Regions from separate parts of the Pantoea sp. App145 genome, predicted to be linked through region 2. Evidence: predicted binding sites of a transcription regulator. Region 2 holds the regulator's gene; each other region holds the start of a gene.
What was found. The regulator PurR, encoded in region 2, represses purine synthesis genes. The targets are predictions, from matches to a motif close to CANGCAAACGTTTGCNTG.

Region 1 (7,332 bases), 1.3 Mb from region 2:
CCTCAAGCTGCTATTCAACCTGCGTGACCAGTTAGCGATGGGAATTATTTTTGTCACCCACGATCTCGGCGTGGTTGCTCAGCTGTGCGATCGCGTGGCGGTGATGTATGCCGGACGTATCGTCGAAAGCGCACCGGTGCGGGAAATTTTCAGCCAGCCACGTCATCCCTACACCCAGGGGTTGATCGCCTCGGTGCCACAAAACGGCGGCGAGCGAAAACCACTACAGTCGATTGAGGGCACACCGCCGTCGCTGCTCAGCCTGCCGCAGGGGTGCAGTTTTAGCCCGCGCTGTCGCTATAAAACTGACATCTGCCTGCGGGAGGTGCCGCCCCCTGAGGCGCTGAATAGCGAACATCAGGTTGCCTGTCATCATCACGCTAACCTTAACGTCATGGAGGGCATCTGAGATGGGTGAAACTTTGTCACACAACAGCCTGCCAATCGTCAGCGTCGAGGAGGCGATCGTCCACTTCCCAGTGGCGCAGACCATCCTCGAAAAAGTGCAGGGTAAACCCCGTAAGTTTGTACAGGCGCTGAATGGCGTCCGGCTGGAACTGATGCAGGGTGAGACACTGGGAGTGGTTGGTGAGTCCGGCTGCGGTAAATCCACGCTGGCGCGCACTATGGTGGGTCTGCTGCAAACTAACGAAGGCAAAATCTACTTCAATGGCAAAGATATCGCGACGCTGCGTGGCAAAGAACGCCGTAGCTTTAACCGCCAGGTGCAGATGATTTTCCAGGATCCCTACAGTTCACTTAACCCGCGCATGACCGTCGGCCAGGTACTGACCGAAGCGCTGTCGGTGCACGGCATGTGTGCGAAAAAAGATATTCCGGCGCGTATCCGTGAGTTGATGGAATTGGTGCGCCTGCCTGTCGACGCCATCGATAAACTGCCGCATGAGTTTTCCGGTGGGCAGCGCCAGCGTATTGGCATCAGTCGCGCGCTGGCCGTGGAGCCGCAGGTGTTGATCGCCGATGAACTGGTTTCGGCGCTGGATGTGTCAGTGCAGGCACAGGTGGTAAACCTGCTGCTGGATTTGCAGCAGAAACTCAATCTGACGGTGCTGTTCGTCGCCCACGATCTGCGGCTAGTCAGACATATTTCGCATCGTGTGGCGGTGATGTACCTTGGCGAAGTGGTGGAAGTGGCTGATACGGAAACGTTATTTATCAAGCCATTGCATCCCTATACCCAGGCCTTATTACGCGCGGCACCGAGTATGGACCCTGACGACCGCGGGAAAAATGTCAGCCTGACCGGCGAACTCCCCAGCCCGCTTGCCCCCCCGTCCGGCTGTCGCTTTCACACCCGCTGCCCATTTGTTACCGATCGCTGCCGCACTGAGCGGCCGGTGCTGGCACTGAAATCCGGTGGTCAGCGCGTGGCCTGTCACCTGGTTCCCTTTGAATCCGGGACATAAAAAAAGGATGGCTTTCGCCATCCTTTCTATCGCCACGCGCTTATGCGAAATCAGGCATAAACCGGCAGACGAGCACAGATATCCAGCACTTTCTGCTTGGTACGTTCGATGGTGGCTTCGTCGTTGATGTTGTCCAGCACATCAGCAATCCAGCCTGCCAGTTCACGCACTTCAGCTTCTTTGAAGCCGCGACGCGTGACTGCCGGGGTACCGATACGCACACCGGAAGTCACGAACGGGCTCTTCGGATCGTTCGGTACGCTGTTTTTGTTGACGGTGATGTTAGCACGGCCCAGCGCGGCATCCGCTTCTTTACCGGTCAGGTTTTTGCTCACCAGATCAATCAGGAACAGGTGGTTATAGGTGCCACCTGATACGATGTTGTAGCCGCGCTCAATCAGCACTTCCACCATCGCTTTGGCGTTTTTAGCAACCTGCTGCTGGTAAGTTTTGAACTCAGGTTCCATCGCTTCTTTGAACGCGACGGCTTTACCGGCGATCACGTGCATCAGCGGGCCGCCCTGGCCGCCAGGGAACACCGCAGAGTTCAGTTTTTTGTACAGCTCTTCATCACCGTTTTTCGCCAGGATCAGGCCGCCACGCGGACCCGCCAGGGTTTTGTGGGTAGTTGAAGTGACGATATGTGCATGCGGAACCGGGTTCGGATAGACGTCAGCCGCGATCAGACCCGCCACGTGTGCCATGTCAACGAACAGGTACGCGCCAACGCTGTCAGCGATTTCACGCATTTTGGCCCAGTCAACCACGCCAGAGTAAGCAGAGAAACCACCGACGATCATTTTCGGTTTATGGGTTTTCGCCAGTTCTGCCAGCTCGTTGTAGTCAATTTTGCCGGTTTCATCGATGCCGTAAGGCACCACGTTATACAGTTTACCGGACAGGTTAACCGGTGAACCGTGAGTCAGGTGACCACCGTGTGCCAGGTTCATACCCAGAATGGTGTCGCCCGGCTGCAACAGCGCAGTGTAAACCGCGAAGTTTGCCTGAGAACCAGAGTGCGGCTGCACGTTGGCGTAGTCTGCGCCGAACAGCGCTTTCGCGCGATCAATCGCCAGCTGTTCAACGATATCAACGTATTCACATCCGCCGTAGTAGCGTTTGCCCGGATACCCTTCCGCGTATTTATTGGTGAGCTGTGAACCTTGCGCCTGCATAACGCGCGGGCTGGTGTAGTTTTCAGAAGCAATCAGTTCAATGTGCTCTTCCTGGCGCACTTTCTCTTGCTCCATCGCCTGCCACAACTCGGCATCATAATCGGCAATGTTCATATCACGCTTTAACATCCGCATCTCCTGACTCAGCTAACTTTTTTAACGGCAATTTAAGCCCCGCTAAGGGGCGAAGGCCAACAGTGTAAACCGTTTTGGCAGGTGACGGTAGCAGCAATCCCCTCTTTTTACGCAAACGATTGGCAAGGCGCTGGAACGGGTTTTTTACGCATTTTTGCAAGCCAGAGAATCACGATATTTCCTCAGAATGAAGCGGAAAAAATTTCAGGATTGCGGCAGAGATTCCAGTAAACCTGATTTATCCCTGAGCATTCAGGGGGATTTACAACCACATGCTCGCGATTATAAGATGCATTTAAAATACAACTTTTAAAATGCTATGAGGATTCACCCATGCTCAACGCGCAAGACATCGCTATCATCAAATCCACCCTGCCCGCTATTGCCGAAGTAGGCCCACAGCTCACCGGCCATTTTTATCAGCGTATGCTGACGCAGCATCCGGAACTCAAGGATGTGTTCAACATGAACAATCAGCGCAGTGGCAACCAGCGTGAAGCGCTGTTCAACGCCATCTGCGCCTACGGCAGCAATCTGGAAAACCTCGAAGTGCTGCTGCCTGCGGTGGAAAAAATCGCCCAGAAACATACCAGCCTGAATATTCAGCCCGAGCAGTACGCCATCGTCGGTGAAAATCTGCTGGCGACCATTCAGGAACTGCTGAATCCGGGGGATGAGGTGCTGCAGGCATGGGGCAAGGCGTATGGCGTGCTGGCTGAGGTGTTTATCCAGCGTGAAGAAGCGATTTACCGCGCGTCCGCAGCGAAAACCGGTGGCTGGCGTGGTGCGCGTGAGTTCCGTATTCGTGCCATTCAGCCGCGAAGCAGCGTGATTAAAAGCTTTGAACTGGAGCCGGTGGATGGTGCAGCGGTGGCGGATTTCCTGCCTGGTCAGTATCTGGCCATCACCCTGCGCCCGGACAGCAAGGGCAATCTACAGCATCGTCAATATTCACTCACCCACCAGCCAAATGGTCAGTTCTATCGTATTGCGGTGAAACGTGAAGATCAGGGTGCGGTATCCAACTGGCTGCATGACGAAGCGCAGGTCGGGGATGTGGTGCAATGCGCGGCACCGGCGGGCGATTTCTTCCTCCAGGCAGAGCCTGCGACGCCTGTTACCCTGATCTCAGCAGGTGTCGGCCAGACTCCGATGCTGGCAATGCTCGCCAGCCTGGCAGAGCAACAACATCCGGCCGCAGTGACCTGGTTGCATGCAACGGAAGACGGCCAGCAACATGCCTTCGCCGGGGAAGTCCAGGCGCTGGGCAGCCGTCTGCCGAACTTTAGCAGCCATGTCTGGTATCGCCAGCCTGCCGTTGCTGACGCCGGTCATTACGATGCGCAGGGGTTGATGGATTTAGCGGGCGTTTCTGCTGAACTCAGTCAGCCCGATCGCCAGTTCTGGTTCTGTGGCCCGCTGGCGTTTATGCAGTTTGTCGCACGCCAGTTGCTGGATGCGGGTGTCACCGCCGACCGTATTCATTACGAAGTGTTTGGTCCGCATAAGGTGCTATAACTCAGTAAAAAACAAAAAGCCCGCAGCATTTGCGGGCTTTTCAGCAATCTGAAGCTGCGATTAGATCGCCTCTTCGTCTTCTTCACCGGTACGGATACGCACTACACGTGCCACGTCAAAGACAAAGATTTTACCGTCGCCGATTTTGCCGGTTTGCGCAGTTTTCATGATGGTCTCAACGCAGGTATCAACGATATCGTCGCCCACCACCATTTCGATTTTTACTTTCGGCAGAAAATCGACCATATACTCGGCACCACGATACAGTTCAGTGTGACCTTTCTGGCGACCAAATCCTTTCACTTCGCTGACCGTCATCCCGGTGATGCCGACTTCCGCTAACGCTTCGCGTACATCATCGAGTTTAAATGGTTTGATAATTGCATCGATCTTTTTCATCACAGATCCTTTTTTCACTCCCTCCGTGGCCGGACGGGTAACAGATAGTATAAATGTTCCTGCCGCAGCCGCTGGCTCAGAGCCGTCTGTGGCGTCAAAACAGGACTTTCTCCTGCTTTCTGTCCGAATGCCGGGGCAACAGGCCGAATCGCAGCGGCAGAAAGCTACTCTTTAAAATCGCTGGCGTCCAGTTCATGGCGCGACAGCAGCTTATAAAACTCGGTGCGGTTACGTCCAGCCAGACGCGCAGCATTGGTCACATTTCCTTTGGTCATTTGCAGCAGCTTACGCAGATAGTTCAGTTCAAACTGATTGCGCGCTTCAACAAACGTCGGCAATGCGGTGTTCTCACCTGCCAGCGCCTGTTCAACCAGCGCATCGCCAATCACCGGTGAGGTACTCAGCGCCACGCACTGCTCGATGACGTTCACCAGTTGACGCACATTACCCGGCCAGCTGGCTCCCACCAATCGTTTCATAGCGTCCACGGAAAAACTGCGCACAAAGGGTTTATGACGATCGGCAGACTGACGCAGCAAATGATTCGCCAGCAGGGGAATATCTTCGGCACGTTCATGCAACGCCGGGATCTTCAGGTTCACCACGTTGAGGCGATAGTAGAGATCTTCGCGAAAGCTTTTCTTTTCCATCGCTTTAGGCAAATCACGATGGGTGGCAGAAATGATGCGCACATTGATACTGACATCATGATTACTGCCGAGCGGACGAACCTTGCGCTCTTGCAGCACGCGTAGCAGCTTCACCTGCAACGCCTGCGGCATATCGCCAATCTCATCGAGGAATAGCGTGCCGCCTTCCGCTGCCTGAAACAGCCCCTCGCGGGCACTCACCGCGCCGGTAAACGCCCCCCTGGCGTGGCCGAACAGCTCAGACTCCAGCAACTGCTCCGGTAACGCGCCACAGTTGATGGCGATAAAAGGTTTACTGGCACGCGGGCTGGCGGCATGAATTGCCTGCGCCAGCACTTCTTTACCGGTGCCGCTCTGGCCGTTGATCAACACACTGACGTCGGATTGCGCCACCATGTGCGCCTGCTCCAGCAGTCGTAGCATCAGCGGATTACGTGTGACGATAGACTCACGCCAGCCATCATCGATCTCGGGTGCACGCAGGGCCAGCGCCTCATCAATCGCTTTGTATAACGCATCACGATCCACCGGTTTGGTAAGAAAGCTAAATACGCCCTGTTGGGTGGCTGAAACCGCTTCCGGGATCGATCCATGCGCAGTCAGGATGATCACCGGCAGACCCGCGTGGCGCTTCTGGATTTCGCCAAACAACGCCAGACCGTCCATCTCATCCATACGCAGGTCGCTGACCACCAAATCGACCTTCTCTTTTTGCAGATGACGTAAGGCTTCCGGCCCGCTGGCCGCCGTTGCGACCTGATAGCCTTCGCTGCTGAGACGCATTCCCAGCAGCTTCAGCAGCCCCGGATCATCATCCACCAGCAATAATCGTGCGGCCTGTTTCATTATGGCTGCTCCTCATTCGCCGTACCGCTGGCACTGTGCGATGTGTCGCTGCTGTCGGGCGCTTTACGCGAGGACAGCTGACGCTCGATATCCGTCAGACGCTCCAGCTTATGCTGCGTATCTGCCAGCGAGGTACGAAGCGTGCGTTGCTGCTGGCGCAGGCTATCCAGCTCGGCATCGGTACTTTGCTGTAGCCGTGCGTAGCGGCCACGCGCGTCACTCAGCTCAAGCTGAGCGGCCTGGTTGCTGCGCCACAGCTGAATCAGCGGACGAACTGCCGCCGGAAACGTCGTACTGTAGCCATCCAGCGTATCAACATAGTCGCGGCGCTCCTGTGGCGTTACGTTGCCGTTGGCCAGCAATATGCCCTGCTTAAAGGCACGGGACCAGCCCTGCACCGGCCAGCGACGTGCTTCCGCCCGGGCCTCGGCCGGTGACAGACGTTCCGCACAATCAATGGCACGCTGCCAATACAATGGGTTGCTCATGGCTGCCGGATATTCAATTTGCCAGACACTGCCACAGTCAGTCGCCAGATAGTCCGGCAGACGCACCTGCGGCTCCGGCTGGATGCTGTCGTCCCTGAGGGCGTTGTCTGCAGAAGGTGCATGGCAACCCGCCAGGCTGAACACCAGCAGGCTGGCGGCGCATAATTTGTTGAGGGATAAATTCATTGATCAGGCATTCCCGGCGGTGGTAGTCAAAATGATACGAAAACAGACATCCGCGTCCTTACGTGTCACCAACTGTAAATCACCCTGCATCCTGCGCAGGCAATCTTTGGCGATGCTCAACCCCAGCCCACTGCCTTTAACCGGCCCCTTGCGTTGTTGGCTGCCCTGATAAAAAGGCTCAAAGATCATCGCCTGCTCTTCAGCCGGAATCGGTGTGCCGGTGTTTGCCACCTCGATCCACACCTCATTGCCCTTCTGCTGGCTGTGCAGCCAGATGTTACCGGATTCGCTACCGTAGTTCACGGCGTTCGAATAAAGGTTATCGATCACCCGTTGCAGCAGGGTTGACTCTGCCAGGCAGTGGTTCACCTGTAAATCCACATGGGTGCGCATTTGCCGCGCATGGGCCGGTAACGAGTGTGATTTCACCACCGTCTCGACAATGGTATCCAGTGCCACGACATCCAGCGCCAGCGGGCCATCGGCCAGTTTGCGGTTGTAATCCAGC
Region 2 (7,332 bases):
AAATGCCTTACCTTTTGGAAAAAAAGTGGATTAGAATCAATTCCGGCGCTGATCATTGATCAGATTTTTCTAACTTGCCGCAGGCTGTTTTATCGCAGACTGCTTAACCTGTAACCGGACTATGCGTTTACTTATTACGCTTTTTATGCTGGCTTTCGCCCAACTGTTTTTTAATGTGGCTTCTGCGTCACCGCATGCGCCCATCAATGCCAGTTTGCATAATGCAGAGAAAAAAAGTGCACGCGAAGATGAGCGCCGTAAACGACGCCCGGTCAAGACCAGCACCAAAAAATCACGCCTTACCAGCAGTGTTCATAAGTTAAGACTGAAGAAACCCACCAAAACCGAAACTGCGCTGCACAAAACTACCCGCAGAAAAACCCTGCTGAAGTCGCCGATCAAAAAATATGGTCATCAGCGCGTGGCGAAAGTCACATCTGAGCAGGATGACGCCAGCGACCTCACCACCATCAGGATGAGCAAATCACACCGGCAGCGCTATCAAAAGGCGCGTGAAACGGCGATGAACAAATTAATGGGTCAGATCGGTAAACCCTACCAGTGGGGTGGTACTTCACCACATACCGGTTTCGATTGCAGTGGTCTGGTGTGGTATGCCTATAAAGACCTGGTGAAATACAAATTCCCACGCACCGCTAACGAAATGTATCACCTGCGTGATGCGGCACCGATTAAACGCGATATGCTGGAGAAAGGAGATTTGGTGTTCTTCCGCATTAACCATCGCGGTACCGCTGACCATGTGGGTGTTTACCTTGGCAACGGCAAGTTTATTCAGTCACCGCGTACCGGTAAAGATATTCAGATTAGCGCATTAGGTGAAGATTACTGGCAGAAGCATTATGTCGGTGCACGCCGCATGATGACGCCAAAAACCATTCGCTAAGCGGTCACCGCGCAATAAAAAGCCGGACACTGAAATTTCAGGTCCGGCTTTTTTATTAATGAAGGATCGCGGTGAAGCTGAACACGATGATCATTAACAGCGCGCCAACGGTAGTACCCAGCGCGAGTTTCAGGTCTGTACTCATCACAACTCCTTAGTCACATTAATTGAAGGGTTAATGTAATTTTCGCACAGCCCCCGGCAAAAATCTCGTGTTATCCGCGTCAGCTTGCTAGAATCGCCGCCTTTCGTTGCGCAACAGATTTTGCGCACGCTGTGTTTGTGGCCTGTTAAAGTGATTTAGACTCAGAGTTAACGCCTTTTTCTTCGCCATTTGCCCCAAAAATTGGGGCGCAAAACCATTAGCAGACGCAAACGTTTAACAATATACTTATCAGTAAGTTGCGATAAGCCCGGGAGTACCATTTTCATGGCAACAATTAAAGATGTGGCGAAACGCGCCGGTGTCTCCACCACCACGGTTTCGCATGTCATCAACAAGACGCGTTTTGTCGCGGAAGAGACGCGTAACGCCGTATGGGAAGCGATCAAAGAACTGCACTACTCGCCCAGCGCCGTGGCGCGTAGCCTGAAGGTCAACCACACCAAAACACTGGGATTGCTCGCCACCTCCAGCGAAGCCCCCTATTTCGCGGAAATCATCGAAGCGGTAGAAAACCACTGTTTCGACCGCGGCTACACGCTGATTCTCGGCAATGCGCATAACGATCTGCAAAAGCAGCGTGCTTATCTCTCGATGATGGCGCAAAAGCGCGTCGACGGTTTATTGGTGATGTGTTCCGAATATCCGGACGACCTGCTCACCATGCTGGAAGAGAACCGCAATATTCCGATGGTGGTGATGGACTGGGGCGAGTCTCGCGGTGATTTCACCGATACCGTGCAGGATAACGCCTTCCAGGGCGGCTATCTTGCGGGACGTTACCTGATTGAACGTGGACATCGCGACATTGGTGCCATCCCCGGCCAGATGGAGCGCAACACTGGCGGCGGTCGTCATGCTGGTTTTATGCAGGCACTGCATGAAGCCGGTATTACCGTTCGTCCGGAATGGATTGTGCAGGGCGACTTCGAACCAGAATCCGGTTATCAGGCGATGCAGCAGATCCTCAACCAGAAACAACGTCCGACGGCGGTGTTTTGTGGCGGCGATATCATGGCGATGGGCGCGATTTGTGCCGCCGATGAAATGGGGCTGCGTGTGCCACAGGATATTTCGGTGATTGGCTATGACAACGTGCGCAACGCCCGGTATTTCACCCCAGCGCTGACGACCGTTCATCAGCCGAAAGCGCAGCTGGGAGAAAAAGCACTGGAAATGCTGCTCGATCGCATCACCAGTAAACGCGAAGAGCCGCAGACCATCGAAGTGCAGCCAACATTGATTGAACGCCGCTCAGTCGCTGACGGCCCGTTCCGCGATTATCGTCGCTAAGCTATCGTTTCGCTCAACCACTCATGGTTGAGCGTTTCAGCATCGCCCAGATAATCCAGCAGCCAGCTTAATGCCGGTGAAGCGCGTTGTTCCGACCAGCTGACGCAGCAGGGACTCTCCGGGAAAGGCGCAGGCAGCGTCAGTTCGGTTAACTCGCCACTATCCAGCAGTCGCCGGGCTAAATGGCCCGGCACCATGCCCACGCACAAACCTGCCCGCAGGCAATCCATCCCGGTTTCCCACTCCGGTACCACCAGACGCCGCTGGTTATCCAGCGTCCAGGTCATACGCCGCGGCAGCGCCCGCGACGTATCCTCCAGCACCAGCGAAGGCCACGTCCGTAAGGTTTCTTCATCCAGCTGGGTACTTTTTGTCAGGGGATGCCCGGGACTGACCACGCAACGCCAGTTCAGCGCGCCCATATCCTGGAAGGCGAAACGCCCACCGACCGGAATGGCTTGGGTGGCCCCAATCGCCACATCGACCCGTCCATCAGCCAGCGCATCCCAGACCCCGTTGAACACTTCATAGCTGATAATCAGCTCCATATCCGGGAAGTGACGGTAGAAATCCTTTACCAGTTGCCGGGTACGCTGCGGTTTAACGATACAGTCAACCGCGATACTCAACTGACCACGCCAGCCGTTAGCCAGTTGCTGGCACTGGCGTCGGGTTGCCAGCATTTTTTTGATAACACTCCGGCCTTCACGCACGAAATGCTCACCCGCTGCCGTCAATACCACCTCCCGGTGCTGCCTTTCAAACAAAGGCACGGCCAGCCAGGTTTCCAGCTGGCGTACCGTATAGCTGATGGCAGAGGGCACGCGATGCAACTCCTGCGCCGCTGCGCTAAAACTGCCGCTGCGAGCCACCGCATCCACCACTTCAAGCGCGTATTCAGACCACATGATTTTGCCTGCAAAATTTTTGATAGCACTTCGCAAATATTAGCGTTTCACAAAGACTGCCGCACCCTTTTACACTCCCCGGCGTTCAATTTGTCTAATGAGAATCACCATGTTGTCATCAAAAGGATTTTTGCCTTACCTTGCTTTGCTAAGCATGCTCGGCTTTCTTGCTACGGATATGTACCTGCCGGCCTTCGGTGCCATGCAGCAGGATTTTGCCACTGCCCCTGGCACCATCAGCGCCAGCCTGAGCCTGTTCCTCGGTGGCTTTGCCTGTGCGCAGGTCTTCTGGGGTCCGTTGTCTGACCGCTTTGGTCGCAAACCCATTCTGCTGGCCGGATTAGTGATCTTCGCGCTGGGCTGTCTCGGCATGTTGTGGGTAACCGATGTGCGACTGATGCTGGCACTGCGTTTTGTCCAGGCGCTGGGTGTATGCGCGGCGGCTGTCAGCTGGCAGGCGCTGGTGGTTGATCGCTATCCACAGGCGCAGGCGAACAAAGTTTTCGCCACCATTATGCCGCTGGTGGCGTTGTCACCGGCGCTGGCCCCGTTGCTGGGAGCCTGGCTGATGGGCCATTTCCACTGGCGTAGCATTTTCCTGCTGCTGACGCTGGTCACGCTGGTGTTGCTGGTCGGTACCCTGCAACTGGCGAATCCTACCCGCACTCAGGCGGCACGCGCACCACAGCCCGGATGGTTGACGTTACTGGCTTCAAAGGTCTACAGCGGCAATGTGCTGATTTATTCTGCCTGCTCCGCCAGCTTTTTCGCCTGGCTGACCGGCTCGCCTTTTATCCTTGCTGATGCCGGGCTTTCACCCGCCGATATTGGTCTGAGTTATGTACCGCAGACCATCGCCTTCCTCGTAGGTGGCTTTGGTTGCCGTGCCCTGTTGAATCGGTTCCAGGGCAAACAACTGCTGCCATGGTTGCTGGTGATTTACAGCCTGAGCATCGTCGGTCTGTTTGCTGTTGCCCAGCTTGCAGCACCTGCGCTCTGGGCGCTGCTGCTGCCGTTCTGCGGCATGGCACTGGCCAATGGTGCGATCTATCCGATCGTGGTCGCCAGCGCACTGCTGCCCTTCCCTCAGGCCACCGGTAAAGCGGCATCCTTACAAAATCTGCTGCAACTGGGATTGTGCTTTATCGCCAGCCTGCTGGTTTCCGCTGGCTTACAACAGGCATTGCACAGTACCAGCCTGGTCATGCTCGCTACTGTGGCGCTTGCCTGGGCTGGTTTCGGCTGGCAGCGTGCCGCTGTGGCAAGCGCACAAAGTGATGTTGCTCACAACTCCCGTCCCTGCGAAGATAATCGCTAACGCAACGGCCTTAGTTAGCAAACTAACGATAAGTCGTTGAATATTGACCCACGGAAGCATATACTGCGTGGGTCAGCATTTCTGTAACAAATCAATAACATAATTGTATTAATATTTAGCGACTCTGTCGCTGGGATGGTGTCTGCACGATGTTCTCCCCGGTGTTGTGCCAGACATTTCTATTCAGATTCATACCTCTGTAAAACGTCGGATATCTGGCGCACGGATTTTCCGTGAGTTCTCTCACAAGCCTGGAGAAATTGACTATTCTTTTCTCAGGTTGAAATCGGAAAGGTGATGGAGAAGCTATGAGTTCATCGTGTATAGAAGAAGTGAGCCTTGAAGAAAACCACTGGTTTCGTATCGCCCATGAATTACTGGAACGGGCCGATATTGCCATAAATGGTACTCGCCCCTGGGATATTCAGGTTAAGCATCCGGATTTTTTTAAACGGGTCCTGCAGGAAGGATCGCTGGGCCTCGGTGAAAGTTACATGGACGGCTGGTGGGAATGTGAAAACCTCGACATGTTCTTTCATCGCGTACTGAAACACCATCTGGATCAGCAATTACCGCATCATTTTAAAGACACACTGCGAATCGCTGCAGCGCGTTTGACCAATTTGCAATCGAGAAAACGCGCCTGGATTGTGGGTAAAGAACATTACGATCTCGGCAATGACCTGTTTTCACTGATGCTCGATCCTTTTATGCAGTATTCCTGCGGTTACTGGAAGGATGCGGAAACACTGGAACAGGCACAGCAGGCCAAACTCGATATGATTTGCCGCAAACTGCAACTCGAACCCGGCATGTCATTGCTGGATATTGGTTGTGGCTGGGGTGGACTGGCTGAATTTGCCGCCCGCAATTACGGTGTTAAAGTGCATGGCGTGACCATTTCGGCTGAACAGCAGAAAATGGCGCAGGAGCGTTGTGCCGGTCTGGATGTCACCATTCTGTTGCAGGATTATCGCGACCTGAATCTGCAATTTGATCGCATCGTTTCTGTTGGCATGTTCGAGCACGTTGGGCCGAAAAACTACGCAACCTATTTTGAAGTGGCCGACCGTAATCTGAAGCCGGACGGTATTTTCCTGCTACATACCATTGGGTCAGTTAAAACCGATATGAATGTGGATCCCTGGATCGACAAATATATCTTCCCGAATGGCTGTCTGCCTTCCGTACGCCAGATTGCCGATGCCAGCGAGTCCCATTTTGTCATGGAAGACTGGCATAATTTTGGCGCGGATTATGACACCACGCTGATGGCCTGGCATGAACGTTTCCTCGAAACCTGGCCGCAGCTGGCAGAAAAATATGGCGATCGCTTTAAACGCATGTTCAGTTATTATCTCTGCGCTTGTGCCGGAGCATTCCGGGCGCGTGATATTCAGTTGTGGCAGGTAGTATTTAGCCGTGGCGCTGAAGGCGGTTTGCGTGTCGCACGCTAAGTAACAGAAAGGCGCCAAATGGCGCCTTATTTATTGCGGGTTTATTCGCTTTCGTCAGACGCCAGTGCAGCGGCTTCACGCTGCGCCAGGACGCGCTCGACGGTTTCGACAATCGCCTGGGTATGCGGGTCGATCTCGATATTCACTTTATGTCCCAGCTTTTTCGCCCCGAGCGTGGTGCGCTCCAGCGTTTCCGGGATCAGATGCACGCAGAATTTACTCTTCGTCACATCGCCCACGGTCAGGCTGATGCCGTCAATACCGACAAAACCTTTGTGCAGAATATATTTGATCTGCGACGGGTCCTGTAATTTAAACCACACCTCACGGTTGTTTTCCGACTGAATAATTTTGCTGATCTCTGCGGTGGTCATAATATGGCCGGACATTAAATGACCGCCAATTTCATCACTGAATTTCGCCGCACGTTCAATATTGACCAGATCGCCCACCTGCAATTCACCCAGGTTGGTAATACGCAAGGTTTCTTTGATTAAGTCAAAGCTCACCCGGTCGCCGTCAATCTCCGTCACCGTCAGACAGCAACCATTGTTAGCAACCGAAGCCCCCAGCGCCAGCCCCGGCAGTAACTCTTCCGGCAATTTTACGATGTGAGTGCGAAACAGCTCTTTTTCTTCAATAGCAACAATTTCTGCCTTACCCTGCACAATTCCAGTAAACATAATCTCAGCCTCTGCGAAGTTTGCCGTAGTTTATCACAGCTGAACCGCGCGGGTTTAATTTGCCGGTGCGCAAAATTTACACGCTTGTTTTAACAAATTGCGAACAATGTTTGGCGGATACGCAAGCGACCGTTACACTAAGCCGCGTATTCTTTGGGGATGTCTCCCCGCTCTCCTTTTTATTTTAAATGCAGGTGATACGTGCAGAAGTATTTAACAGAAGCGCGTCAATTGCTGGCCCTTGCGATCCCGGTCATCCTTGCTCAGGTTGCCCAGACTTCGATGGGGTTTGTGGATACCATTATGGCCGGTTCGGTAAGCGCCACGGATATGGCTGCCGTTGCGGTCGGCACCTCTATCTGGCTTCCCGCCATTCTGTTTGGTCATGGTTTGCTACTGGCATTGACGCCCACCGTTGCGCAACTCAACGGTTCAGGACGCCGCGAGCGCATTGCTGAACAGGTTCGTCAGGGCTACTGGCTGGCGCTGTTCGTGGCGGTGTTGATTATGCTGGTGCTATGGAACGCCGGATATCTGATCCGTTCCATGCATAATATCGATCCGTTGCTGGCTGCCAAAGCTGAGGGTTATCTCCATGCCCTG
Region 3 (7,332 bases), 1.1 Mb from region 2:
GGATGCCTTTGGTGGCATCAGCCCGGACCTGATCCAATACTTCTCCCGTCGTGATTTTATCGATGCGGGAGAGCCGGAAGTCGGTGCCATTATGCTGTTCAGCGGCATGGGTGGCAGCGAGATGCCGGGGGTGATCCGTGAAATCTCTGGTGATTCGATCACTGTGGATTTCAACCATCCGCTGGCGGGGCAGCGCATTCAGTTTGAGATTGAAGTGCTGGAGATCGATCCGGTGCTGGAGGCCAGCGATGCAAATCCTGTTAGCTAACCCACGCGGTTTCTGTGCAGGCGTGGATCGCGCCATTAGTATCGTGGAGCGCGCGCTGGAAATGTACGGCGCGCCTATCTATGTTCGCCATGAAGTGGTGCATAACCGCTATGTGGTGAGCAGCCTGCGCGAGCGCGGTGCTATCTTTATCGAAGAAATCAGTGAAGTGCCGGATGATGCCATTCTCATCTTCTCTGCCCATGGCGTGTCGCAGGCGGTTCGTGCCGAAGCGAAGGCGCGTAACCTGACCATGCTGTTTGACGCCACCTGTCCGCTGGTGACCAAAGTGCATATGGAAGTGGCGCGCGCCAGCCGTAAAGGCGTTGAAGCCATCCTGATTGGCCATGCGGGGCATCCGGAAGTGGAAGGCACCATGGGGCAGTACAACAACCCCAACGGTGGCATGTATCTGGTGGAATCACCGGAAGACGTGTTTAAACTGCATGTCAAAGATGAAAGCAACCTGTGCTTTATGACCCAGACCACACTGTCGGTGGATGATACCTCCGACGTGATTGACGCGCTGCGTCAGCGTTTCCCGGCGATCATCGGTCCACGTAAAGATGATATCTGCTACGCCACCACGAATCGCCAGGAAGCGGTGCGTGTGCTGGCTCGCGACGCTGAAGTGGTGCTGGTCGTCGGGTCGAAAAACTCCTCCAACTCCAACCGTCTGGCCGAACTGGCGCAGCGTGCCGGTAAACTGGCAAAGCTGATCGATTCTGCCGACGATATTCAGGAAGAGTGGGTAAAAGGCGTGACCACCATTGGCGTGACGGCGGGTGCTTCTGCGCCGGATATTCTGGTGCAGCAGGTGATTCAGCGTCTGCGCGAGTTAGGCGGTGAAGCGGCGATCGAGCTGATTGGCCGTGAAGAAAACATCGTGTTTGAAGTGCCGAAAGAGTTGCGCGTCGACGTGCGCAACGTGCAGTAACCCCTTCCTGGTAACGGCGCGATAAATCGCGCCGTTACATCATCCGCTCAGACCTATTTCCACCTGGTGAGATTGCTTTTACTGATAATCTGACGCGGCTGGCATAAAATTCTTATTATCCCTTTTTTATTGTGGCGTGACTGTTATCTCACCGTTAACCTGTTTGCGCTTTGCATGCATAGTTTTGTATCAGGAATGAATAAATATGAGTGAAATCCGCATTGCTATTGTTGGTGCGCCGGGTCGTATGGGACGCAATTTGATTCAGGCTGCGCAGCAGGCGGAAGGCGTAGTATTAGGTGCCGCGCTGGCACGCAGCGGTTCATCGCTGATCGGCAGCGACGCCGGTGAACTGGCGGGCATCGGTAAAACCGGGGTGTTGGTCACCGCCGATTTACAGCAGGTCGTAGATGATTTTGACGTGCTGATCGACTTCACCCGCCCGGAAGGCACGCTGGAGTACCTGGCCTTCTGCCGTCAGCATCAGAAAGCGATGGTGATTGGCACCACCGGTTTTGATGAAGCCGGTAAAGCAGCGATTCGCGCGGCGGCGGAAGAGATTGGCATCGTGTTCGCCGCAAACTTCAGCGTGGGCGTAAACCTGGTGCTGGAGCTGCTGAAACAAGCGGCGAAAGTGATGGGCGATTACGCTGATATTGAAATCGTTGAAGCGCATCACCGTCACAAAGTTGATGCACCATCAGGGACGGCGCTGGCAATGGGTGAAGCGATTGCCGAAGCGATGGACTGGAAACTGGACGAGCACGCGGTCTACGCGCGTGAAGGCCATACCGGTGAGCGCAAAGCGCAGACCATCGGTTTCGCTACCGTCCGTGCAGGCGATATCGTCGGCGAGCATACCGCGATGTTTGCAGATATTGGCGAACGCGTAGAGATTACCCACAAGGCTTCCAGCCGCATGACCTTTGCAAATGGAGCTGTTAAAGCTGCTTTCTGGCTTAAAGACAAGAAATCTGGCCTTTATGATATGCGTGATGTGCTGGATTTATCGATGTTGTGAGTGTTGTGAACCATCGTGATGTGGTTATTTCAATCGGTAAGACATTGATTGAATAGGGCAATATTATTATTGCCCTTTATTTTATCTTTAAATGACGATTATGCATCTGTTTCGGTTTGAAGTGTGTTTTTTACTGTGTTTGTGATCGTTTTTCATCCTGTAAATCATCATTTTTGACCATTTGGTCAAAAATTTTCTCCCGCTAGCACCCTTTTAAGATTATTTCCGCCTCGCAACCGTTTATTTTTCCCAGTTGTCTCGCTCTTTTGTCGCTTATTGTGGATTTTAACATTCAGTTGCCCGAAAAAAGCAAAAAAATACCGTCTCAGGGTAGACAAGGTGCAGGTCGATCATTAGAATGCGCGCAATTTGCCAAAAATCGACCAGTCAGGCGGTTTTTGCATTGATTCAGGACAGTATTTTGAATTAATATGCAAATATTGTGACTGTTTATTCCCTGGAGGATGTTTTGATTAAGTCAGCGCTCTTGGTTCTGGAAGACGGAACCCAATTCCACGGTCGGGCCATCGGGGCAACGGGATCGGCAGTGGGGGAGGTCGTTTTCAACACGTCAATGACCGGTTATCAAGAAATCCTCACTGATCCCTCCTATTCCCGCCAGATCGTCACCCTCACTTATCCCCATATCGGCAATGTTGGCGCTAACGCCGCCGACGAAGAATCCAGCCAAATTCATGCTCAGGGCCTCGTTATTCGCGATCTGCCGCTGATTACCAGCAACTTCCGTAGTGAAGAAAGCCTGTCAGCCTATTTGCAGCGCAACAACATCGTCGCCATTGCCGATATCGATACCCGCAAGCTGACGCGTCTGCTACGTGAAAAAGGGGCACAGAACGGCTGCATCATCGCCGGTGACAATCCGGATGCCGCGCTGGCGTTACAAAAAGCGCAGGCGTTCCCGGGTCTGAAAGGTATGGACCTGGCAAAAGAAGTGACGACGGCTGAAACCTATGCCTGGCAGCAGGGGAGCTGGACGCTGCAGGGCGACCTGCCGGAGCAAAAATCCGCAGAAGAATTACCGTTACACGTTGTCGCCTACGATTTTGGCGCCAAGCGCAACATTCTGCGTATGCTGGTGGATCGCGGCTGCCGCCTGACGGTGGTTCCGGCGCAAACTTCGGCGGAAGAGGTACTGAAGCTGAATCCGGACGGCATTTTCCTCTCCAATGGCCCGGGTGACCCGGAGCCGTGTGACTACGCTATCAACGCGATTCAGGCTTTCCTGAATACCGACATTCCGGTATTCGGCATCTGCCTCGGCCATCAGCTGCTGGCGCTGGCGAGCGGTGCGAAGACCGTCAAAATGAAGCTGGGCCATCATGGTGGTAACCATCCGGTCAAAGATCTCGACAACAATACCGTGATGATCACCGCACAGAACCACGGTTTCGCCGTTGATGAAAGCAACTTACCGGCAAATCTGCGTGTGACCCATGTGTCACTGTTCGACCAGACCGTGCAGGGCATTCACCGTACCGATAAACCGGCCTTTAGCTTCCAGGGGCACCCGGAAGCCAGCCCAGGCCCGCACGATGCAGCACCGCTGTTCGATCACTTTATCGAACTGATCGAAGCCTACCGTTCTAACGCGAAGTAATCAGGAGCTAACGATGCCAAAACGTACAGACATAAAATCCATCCTGATCCTTGGCGCAGGTCCGATCGTTATCGGCCAGGCATGTGAATTTGACTACTCCGGTGCGCAGGCGTGTAAAGCGCTGCGTGAAGAGGGCTACCGCGTCATTCTGGTGAACTCTAACCCGGCAACCATTATGACCGACCCGGAAATGGCCGATGCTACCTATATCGAGCCGATTCACTGGGAAGTGGTACGCAAAATCATTGAAAAAGAGCGCCCGGATGCGGTGCTGCCGACCATGGGTGGCCAGACAGCGCTGAACTGTGCGCTGGAGCTGGAACGTCAGGGCGTGCTGGCAGAGTTCGGTGTGACCATGATTGGTGCCACCGCCGACGCCATTGATAAAGCCGAAGACCGCCGTCGTTTTGACGTGGCGATGAAAAGCATCGGTCTGGATACCGCGCGTTCGGGTATCGCGCACACCATGGAAGAAGCGCTGGCCGTGGCCGAAGACGTTGGCTTCCCGTGCATTATCCGTCCTTCTTTCACCATGGGCGGCACCGGTGGCGGTATCGCGTATAACCGTGAAGAATTTGAAGAGATTTGCGAACGCGGTCTGGATCTGTCGCCGACCAATGAGCTGCTGATTGACGAGTCGCTGATTGGCTGGAAAGAGTACGAGATGGAAGTGGTGCGTGATAAAAACGACAACTGCATCATCGTCTGCTCCATCGAAAACTTCGATGCGATGGGGATCCACACCGGTGACTCCATCACCGTGGCCCCGGCCCAAACCCTGACCGACAAAGAGTATCAAATCATGCGTAACGCCTCGCTGGCAGTACTGCGTGAAATCGGCGTTGAAACGGGCGGTTCCAACGTGCAGTTCTCGGTTAACCCGAAAGATGGTCGCCTGATCGTCATCGAAATGAACCCGCGTGTGTCACGTTCTTCGGCGCTGGCCTCCAAAGCAACCGGCTTCCCGATTGCTAAAGTGGCAGCGAAACTGGCGGTGGGCTTCACCCTCGACGAACTGATGAACGACATCACCGGTGGTCGTACCCCGGCCTCGTTTGAGCCGTCCATCGACTACGTTGTCACCAAGATTCCTCGTTTCAACTTCGAGAAGTTCGCGGGTGCCAACGATCGCCTGACTACCCAGATGAAATCTGTCGGTGAAGTGATGGCGATTGGCCGTACTTTCCAGGAATCGATGCAGAAAGCGCTGCGCGGTCTGGAAGTGGGTGCCAACGGTTTCGACCCGAAAGTGAACCTGGACGATGCCGAAGCACTGACCCGTATCCGTCGCGAGCTGAAGGATGCCGGTTCCGACCGTATCTGGTACATCGCGGATGCGTTCCGTGCGGGCATGTCCGTTGATGGCGTCTTCAACCTGACCAATATCGACCGCTGGTTCTTGGTGCAGATTGAAGAACTGGTTCGTCTTGAAGAGCAGGTGGCGCGTGAAGGTGTGCAGGCGTTGGACTTTGCCTTCCTGCGTGCACTGAAGCGTAAAGGTTTTGCCGACGCGCGTCTGGCAGCGTTGGCTGGCGTTGCAGAAGGTGAAATCCGTAAACTGCGTCAGCAGTTCAATCTGCACCCGGTTTATAAGCGTGTCGATACCTGTGCAGCAGAGTTCGCCACTGACACTGCTTATATGTACTCGACTTATGAAGAAGAGTGCGAAGCCAATCCGAACCAGGATCGCGACAAAATCATGGTGCTGGGCGGCGGTCCGAACCGTATCGGCCAGGGCATTGAGTTTGACTACTGCTGTGTCCATGCGGCGCTGGCGCTGCGTGAAGATGGTTTTGAGACCATCATGGTTAACTGTAACCCGGAAACTGTCTCAACTGACTACGACACCTCTGACCGTCTCTACTTCGAGCCGGTAACGCTGGAAGACGTACTCGAAATCGTGCGTATCGAGCAGCCTAAAGGCGTGATCGTGCAGTACGGTGGTCAGACTCCGCTGAAACTGGCGCGCGCGCTGGAAGCGGCAGGTGTGCCGGTTATCGGCACCAGCCCGGATGCGATTGACCGTGCGGAAGACCGTGAGCGTTTCCAGCAGGCAGTTGAGCGTCTGAACCTGAAACAACCGGCCAACGCCACCGTCAGCACGCTGGAGCAGGCGGTAGAGAAAGCGGTCGGCATCGGCTATCCGCTGGTGGTTCGCCCATCCTACGTACTGGGTGGCCGGGCGATGGAAATTGTTTACGACGAAATTGACCTGAAGCGCTACTTCCAGACGGCGGTATCAGTTTCTAATGATGCACCAGTACTGCTGGACCGTTTCCTCGACGACGCGGTAGAAGTGGATGTGGATGCGATTTGCGACGGTGAGCGTGTGCTGATTGGCGGCATCATGGAACACATCGAGCAGGCAGGCGTGCACTCCGGTGACTCAGCCTGTTCACTGCCGGCTTACACCCTGAATGCTGATATCCAGAACGTGATGCGTCAGCAGGTGGAAAAACTGGCGTTCGAACTGAACGTGCGTGGTCTGATGAACGTGCAGTTCGCGGTGAAGGACAACGAGGTTTACCTGATTGAAGTGAACCCGCGTGCGGCACGTACCGTACCGTTCGTCTCTAAAGCGACCGGTGTCCCACTGGCGAAAGTGGCAGCGCGTGTGATGGCCGGTAAAACGCTGGCTGAGCAGGGCGTCACCAAAGAGGTGATTCCGCCGTACTACTCCGTGAAAGAAGTGGTGCTGCCGTTCAATAAATTCCAGGGCGTTGACCCGATCCTCGGCCCGGAAATGCGTTCTACCGGTGAGGTGATGGGTGTTGGTCGTACCTTCGCTGAAGCCTTCGCTAAAGCGATGCTGGGTGCGCAGAGCAACATGAAGAAATCAGGCCGTGCATTGCTGTCGGTACGTGAAGGCGATAAGAAGCGTATCGTTGACCTCGCTGCGAAACTGCTGAAGTTTGGTTTCGAGCTGGACGCGACGCATGGAACGGCAGTGGTGCTGGGTGAAGCCGGGATTAACCCGCGCCTGGTGAACAAGGTGCACGAGGGCCGTCCGCATATTCAGGATCGCCTGAAGAACGGTGAGTACACCTATATCGTTAACACCACCGCAGGTCGTCAGGCGATTGAAGATTCCAAACTGATTCGCCGCAGTGCGCTGCAATACAAAGTTCACTACGACACTACCCTGAACGGCGGTTTTGCCACCGCGATGGCGCTGAACGCAGATCCAACCGAGAAGGTGATTTCGGTGCAGGAAATGCATGCGCAAATCAATGGTTGATCTCTGAACGTTTGTTACAAATAACGGCTCCGAAAGGGGCCGTTTTTTTCGCTATTGTTAATCGGTGCATAACATTAGTTTATGACAATATTATGATTTTAAGAATTTTTAGCGCCTGATGCTCTTTATATTGCCTACACATTTATTAGCACGAATTTATAAATAGAAAGCGATACCGCTAGCCTTAGTATTCCAGTCGCTCATCTTTTCGAGCTTAACTGGGATCGATATAAAAAATGAAAATGCGTGCTTT

Region 1: a site for PurR is predicted at 2,846-2,863, ahead of glyA (serine hydroxymethyltransferase). Genes of this name have one in related genera too.
Region 3: a site for PurR is predicted at 2,453-2,470, ahead of carA (glutamine-hydrolyzing carbamoyl-phosphate synthase small subunit). Genes of this name have one in related genera too.

The regions. Positions count from the first base shown of each region.
Region 1 is NZ_CP133290.1:3,954,503-3,961,834, reverse strand. It holds gene RCF31_RS18305 (ABC transporter ATP-binding protein) at 1-409, shown strand, start outside; gene RCF31_RS18300 (ABC transporter ATP-binding protein) at 411-1,427, shown strand; gene glyA (serine hydroxymethyltransferase) at 1,478-2,731, opposite strand; gene hmpA (NO-inducible flavohemoprotein) at 3,071-4,255, shown strand; gene glnB (nitrogen regulatory protein P-II) at 4,316-4,654, opposite strand; gene glrR (two-component system response regulator GlrR) at 4,819-6,150, opposite strand; gene qseG (two-component system QseEF-associated lipoprotein QseG) at 6,150-6,824, opposite strand; gene RCF31_RS18270 (sensor histidine kinase) at 6,828-7,332, opposite strand, start outside.
Region 2 is NZ_CP133290.1:979,661-986,992, forward strand. It holds gene RCF31_RS04360 (C40 family peptidase) at 122-907, shown strand; gene RCF31_RS04365 (YnhF family membrane protein) at 963-1,052, opposite strand; gene purR (HTH-type transcriptional repressor PurR) at 1,338-2,363, shown strand; gene punR (DNA-binding transcriptional activator PunR) at 2,360-3,271, opposite strand; gene punC (purine nucleoside transporter PunC) at 3,381-4,589, shown strand; gene cfa (cyclopropane fatty acyl phospholipid synthase) at 4,898-6,046, shown strand; gene RCF31_RS04390 (riboflavin synthase subunit alpha) at 6,088-6,729, opposite strand; gene RCF31_RS04395 (MATE family efflux transporter) at 6,931-7,332, shown strand, end outside.
Region 3 is NZ_CP133290.1:2,083,272-2,090,603, reverse strand. It holds gene fkpB (FKBP-type peptidyl-prolyl cis-trans isomerase) at 1-268, shown strand, start outside; gene ispH (4-hydroxy-3-methylbut-2-enyl diphosphate reductase) at 249-1,202, shown strand; gene dapB (4-hydroxy-tetrahydrodipicolinate reductase) at 1,408-2,223, shown strand; gene carA (glutamine-hydrolyzing carbamoyl-phosphate synthase small subunit) at 2,693-3,841, shown strand; gene carB (carbamoyl-phosphate synthase large subunit) at 3,855-7,079, shown strand; gene RCF31_RS09580 (porin) at 7,316-7,332, shown strand, end outside.